DNA from 2 places in the Pseudoalteromonas sp. Scap06 genome. Region 1 is predicted to be linked to the other one. Evidence: predicted binding sites of a transcription regulator. Region 1 holds the regulator's gene; the other holds the start of a gene.
What was found. Region 1 encodes ArgR, which controls arginine synthesis, uptake and breakdown. Its sites were predicted from a motif close to ANTGAATANNTATTCANT; they were not measured.
Positions count from the first base shown of each region.

Region 2: a site for ArgR is predicted at 1,773-1,790, ahead of FLM47_RS18365 (arginase family protein). Genes of this name have one in related genera too.

Region 1 is NZ_CP041330.1:2,872,288-2,875,459, reverse strand. Features, by position in the region: gene FLM47_RS13305 (ABC transporter ATP-binding protein) at 1-611, shown strand, start outside; gene FLM47_RS13300 (Dyp-type peroxidase) at 651-1,550, shown strand; gene argR (transcriptional regulator ArgR) at 1,606-2,073, opposite strand; gene mdh (malate dehydrogenase) at 2,299-3,172, shown strand, end outside.
Region 2 is NZ_CP041331.1:654,467-657,638, reverse strand. Features, by position in the region: gene cdd (cytidine deaminase) at 1-660, shown strand, start outside; gene udp (uridine phosphorylase) at 649-1,404, opposite strand; gene FLM47_RS18365 (arginase family protein) at 1,827-2,936, shown strand; gene FLM47_RS18360 (ABC transporter substrate-binding protein) at 3,035-3,172, shown strand, end outside.

The DNA.
Region 1 (3,172 bases):
CATTAGCTTATAAACCCAGCTTACTATTGTTAGATGAGCCGTTTTCTAATATTGATACCCAAGTCCGATTTGAGTTAATCGCTGATATAAGACGTATTATTAAAGCTCAACAAGTGTCGGCAGTATTTGTTACTCACTCAAAAGAAGAGGCGTTTGCATTTTCAGATACACTTGCGGTTATGCACCAAGGTAAAATTGCGCAGCAAGGCACCCCAGAACAGCTTTTTGCTAAACCAAGTTCAAAGGAGGTTGCAGAATTTCTGGGTCAGGGCATATACTTAAGCGCAACTGCATTAACAGCCACTGAATATGAAACGCAGTTTGGTGTGGTTAAGTCAATACTGCCACAGCAACACGCAGTGGCTGAAAAGGGGGTTATTTATGTGCGTCCACACCAGCTTGAGCTTGCCACTAATAACAATAACGAGCTGCTGCAGTGTGAGTGCGTTACAATACTAAGTAGTCGTTTCATCGGCTCTGCCTATGTATACACTGTGGTTATTGCTGAACAAGAAATAGAAGTTGCAGCTCAGTATGGCCAGTCATTTGAAATTAATGAACAGGTTATAATAAAAATAAAACCGCACACTGTGAATTTTTTTGAATCGTAATTAATCACTGTGTTTTGCTCTAAAAAGTAAGGAATAACAATGGTGCAAGCGCAATCAGGGATTTGTGCTGAAGCAAACTTACACGGTTTGCACTTATTTTTTAATGTACTTGACGGTCACGACGAATCACTTCGCGCTAAGCTTAAAAAAGTGAGCGATATTGAAGATGAGTTTAGTGATCAGTTTTCTGAATCTATGCTTTCTTGCATGGTGGCAATTGGTGCGCAATATTGGCCACATATTTTACCTGACTTCATGCCAAGTGAGCTGCAAAGCTTTCCTAATATTACCCATAGCGACTTTGTTATGAGTGCAAGGCCATGTGATTTGTTTGTGCAAATCCGCTCAGACAGAGAAGACGTGAATCATTTGTTTGCACTACAAATACTCAAACTATTCACCCCTGATGTTGAGCTGGTGGAGCAAATTCGTAATTTTCGCTTTTTAGATGGCCGTGATTTTAATGGCTTTATTTATGCGGGCGATACCCCACATGGCCGTCAAAAGCGTGTAACGGCATTAATAAACAAACCGGATAGTTTTGAAGACCAAGGTAGTTACATTCATGTGCAGCGCTTCAAACATGACTTGAGCTTGTGGCAGCATTTGTCATTACATGAACAAGAGCAAATAATGGGTCGCACACGCCTTGATAATACCTTACTCAGCCCCGCACTTGAGAGCAGCCATGCGACCCGCAGTGAATTAAAAGATGACCAAGGTCAGGCACTGTTACTTAACCAAAGCATGCCTTATGGCGATGTGTATGAGCAAGGTATGTTAGTGATTACGTGCTCTGCTAAAGGGGATGCATTCGAAAAAGTGCTAACTAGCCGACTAGGGCAGGGAGAGAATTATGATCACTGGCTTGATTTTACTCAGGCGGATATGGGCTCTGCATTTTTTGCCCCCTCAGTACGATTTTTAAAGCAGTTATAACAATTACAAAACGGCTATGTATTATTCATAGCCGTCTTTATTACAGCGTTAGTGATTAAACCGTATCAAATAAAATACGAACACGCTCTAGTGTGAGGTCTATTTCTGAGATTTTAGCTGGTGCTATAAAAATAGTATCATCGCCGGCAATAGTGCCTAATACGCCATCAGCTTTGCCTAATGAGTCAAGTAAACGCGCAATGAGTTGAGCAGCTCCAGGGCTGGTGCGAATAATAATCATCATTTCGTTATGCATAATATCAATAACGAGCTGGCGCAACGGGCTCTTAGCGGTTGGTACCCCCATTTCAGCGGGTAAACAGTATACCATTTCTTGTTTTGCATTACGGGTGCGTACCGCGCCAAACTTACTTAACATTCGCGACACTTTACTCTGGCTAATATTATCAAAGCCTTGCTCTTTTAACGCATCAACTATTTCGCCTTGTGAGCCAAAGTTTTCTTCTTTTAAAAGTGCTTTAAAGGCTTTAACCAATGCTTCTTGTTTATCTTGTGGTTGCATAGTGTCTAATTAGTTATGTAATAGATACTGCAAATTCTACACAAAAATGCATAATTATGCAGCAGATGTTTGCTTAAGTTGCCATTTTGCTGCGTTTAAACAGCAAAGTTTACAACTATGGTCGAAAATATAGCTAAAATAAGCAGGATAAATTTGTTTTTAGTCGTTAATTTCTTTATCTTATGAACCACAAATATTTCCTACCTCAAATCACGGAGAATTCCAATGAAAGTTGCTGTATTAGGTGCTGCAGGCGGTATCGGTCAAGCGTTGTCTTTATTATTAAAAACAGGCTTACCAGCTGGCTCTGAATTATCACTATATGATGTTGCGCCAGTAGTTCCTGGTGTTGCTGTTGACCTTTCTCACATCCCAACAGATGTTAAAGTTGCAGGTTTTGGTGCAGACGATTTAGATAAGGCACTAACAGGCTGTGATATCGTTCTTATTCCAGCGGGTATGCCACGTAAGCCTGGTATGGATCGTGCTGATTTATTTAATGTTAACGCTGGTATCATCAAAACATTAGCAGAAGGCATTGTTGCTAACTGTCCTAAAGCGCTTGTGGGTATTATTACTAACCCAGTTAACGGTACTGTACCAATTGTTGCTGAAGTATTTAAAAAAGCAGGAACTTACGATGCTAAGCGTGTATTTGGTATTACAACACTCGATGTGATCCGTTCAGAAGCGTTCATTGCTGAGCTTAAAGGCGTTGACGTAGCAAGCGTTAAAGTTCCAGTAATTGGTGGTCACTCAGGTACAACTATTCTACCGTTACTTTCTCAAGTTGAAGGTGTTACTTTCACTGATGAAGAAGTGGCTGCACTGACTCCACGTATCCAAAATGCGGGTACTGAAGTAGTTAATGCTAAAGCGGGCGGTGGTTCTGCAACATTATCAATGGGTGCTGCTGCTGCACGTTTTTGTATGTCTTTAGTTAAAGGCTTACAAGGTGAAGACGTTGTAGATTATGCATACGTTGCTGTTGAAAATGGTGATGCAGAGTACTTCGCACATCCAGTACGTTTAGGTAAAAATGGCGTAGAAGAAATTCTTTCTTACGGCACACTAAGCGCATTTGAAGAGCAAGCAAAAA
Region 2 (3,172 bases), on a different replicon from region 1:
GGACATACTACTTTTTACTTTGGTGCCAATGCTGAGTTTGATCATCAAGCACTTAGTTTAGTGGTGCATGGTGAGCAATCAGCAATTAATAATGCGTGGTTAAATGGCGCTAAGAAAGTGCTAAAAATAGCCATTAGTGATGCTCCATGTGGGTATTGCCGTCAGTTTATGAATGAACTGGCGGATGCCAGAGAGCTTGATATTTTACTGCCAGCACAAAATTTTAAATTAGCAGAGCTGTTACCGCATTCATTTGGGCCAACAGATTTAGGCAATGAGCACAGCTTATTTAACCCAGTAGAGCAAACTAAGCGCTTTGAAGAGACAAAGCTTGATGACAAGCTGCTGAGTTTTGCTTTGGCGGCTTATGTTCCATACAGTCAAAATTATAGTGCGGTAAAAATAAGCACCTTTGAAAATGGTGACTTTTATGGCAGTTATGCTGAAAATGCAGCGTATAGCCCAAGTTTATCGCCACTGCAAAGCGCAGTGAGTCAGCTATTTTTAGCAGGATTAAGCTTTGATGAGCAAATAGTAAAATCAATTACTTTGTTAGAAACTACTGGTCACGAAAACCAATCAGGGGTAGCAAAAGCCGTGTTAGCAAGCTTTACTGGCTTGCCAACACTTGAGGTTATTAGCGCAACATTAACCAAGTAATACTTTAGCGGCTTCAAGTACCACGGCAACAGATTTTTTCTCAATCTCGCCGTGGTCCACGTTAGGTATTTCTTGACGTGTTCTATTTACTAATACACCAGCAACACAAGCAGCTTGTAAACCAAGCGCGGCACACATGGTAAATAAAGTGGCCGATTCCATTTCGTAGTTCATTACGCCCAATTTTTGCCATTCTTCACAGCTACCTTGTAGTGACTTAGGTACGTAGCCAGAGTGTGTATCGTAGCGCTCTTGACCTGGGTAGAAGGTGTCGCTCGAAGCGGTTATACCAATATGGAAATCGATATTAAGGTTTTCACAGGCTTTTACCATGGCTTGAGTGGCAAAAAAATCAGATACGGCAGGGTAGCATAGCGGGGCAAAATGTTGACTCGCACCATCTAAGCGAACCGAAGCTTGGCTAATTAGAATATCGCCTTCATTAATGTGCGGTTGAATAGCCCCTGTTGTGCCAATGCGAAGAAAGCTTCGTACGCCAAGTTGTGCTAGTTCTTCAACGGCAATTGACGTTGAAGGGCCGCCGATACCAGTCGAACATATTACTACAGAGTGACCGTTTAATTGGCCTAAATAAATGTGAAACTCACGTGTTTGAGCAAGGCAGGTAGGATTATCTAAGAACTGTGAAATACGTGCTGCACGATCTGGATCGCCTGGAACTATAGCCAGTTTTGCACCTTTTAAGTCATCAATACACAGTCCTAAGTGAAATACCTTTTCCATAACTAAGCCTTTTTAATAAAAATTGTTGTCAATTTACCATGATTACGAGAAATGAAAATTAAGTACAGGACGGATGTCCGTATTGACTTAATTTGATTTATTCACCAACTCTGAATATTCAATCAATGACTAAAATTACGAACAAAATGAGCCAGTTGACTTGTTTGCTCAGACACTATATTCATACCTCATAGCAAACCAATAGCTAGGCTAAAGAGCCGATGGCTGTATTTTAAATTGTTTATATTCATTGGGTTAGTAAGGAAGCTTAGTTTTTATTTACCACTAACCTAAGCGAGCAAAATAAAGTTCACTGTAATTTTTAGCACACTATGCGAATAATCTGGAATTAATTCAGCGTGTGATGTTTTGCATAACTACTCAATAATAGACAAGATATTCAGATTGAAAAAGGGTTTACAATGAGCACACAATTTCAAACATTTAAAAATAAAGTTGAGCACTGTTTATGTGCGCCCGGCGACGGTGTTTTTACAGTCAATACGGCTAAAGAACGCAAAGCAGCGCTAAGAAACAAATTATATGGGCAAACTGAAAATGTCGATGTTTTATGGCGTGACTCACTTAACGAGCTGCCTAATTCACCACACAAAGCAGTAATGTTAGGCATTAGCTCTGATTGCGGTGGTGGAATTTTACGTGGCGCTAATTGGGGGCCTTTATTTTTACGCTCAGCACTGATAGATCAACAAACACAATGTCGTTCGTTTGATTTAGGTGATGTACGCGTAATACCGCATTTATTACATGATAAGTACTTAAATGAGGCCACTATTACCAACTGCCAAAAAGCGCTGTACGGTAATGACAATAACGATCATTATGTGAGCCCATTGTCAATTACTGAAGATGTGTGTGACAGCTTTTATGCGACATTCCAAGACAAAGGTATTTTTGGTATTGGTGGCGACCACTCAATTAGCTACCCGTTAACAAAAGCGTACTTAAAAGCCAAACGTGAGCAAGGTAAACGCACGGCAATTATTCATTTCGATGCTCACACCGACTTACTCGTAGAGCGTTTAGGCATCGACTTATGTTTTGGCTCTTGGTGTACACATATTTTAGAATTTTTACCAGCGCCGCATCATTTAATCCAATTTGGTATTCGCTCAAGTGGCAAACCTAAATCACATTGGGAAAGTACTTTTGGCGTTAAACAACACTGGGCTGCTGAAATTATAGAGCGTGGTGCAGCTGCGGTTGCTGCAGATGCGATTGCGCAATTAAAAGCAGACAAGGTTGATGAAGTGTATGTGAGCTTTGATATTGATGCCCTCGATGCAGAATTTGCATCAGCAACAGGCACGCCTGAAGAAAATGGGTTAACGCCACAGCACGCGCTTGATATTTTGTCAGCGATTGCAGATGAGTTCCCTATAACGGGGGCTGATATGATGGAAATAGCTCCGTTTACTGACAGCTCTTTAGTGGGCCAATCAAGCTCTGAGACAACTCTGAGAGAAGGCGCTAAAATTTCGGCGTTTTTAATTAATGCAATGAATCGCTAATTTCAAAAGCTAAAAATTGGCTATTTGCAAATAACCCGCTATATTTAGTTGGCTTTTATTAAAAAAGTGACGTCTTAAATCTAATAGAGCGGGTTATTGTGATTAAATGGTGTTTTGTATTATTACTCATTGTAAGCCAACACTGTGCTGCTAAACTCACTGTTGTAACAGAGAATTTTGCACCTGCGCAGTATCTTGATGCTAACAACAATTTAGTTGGTGATGCTGCCGATATA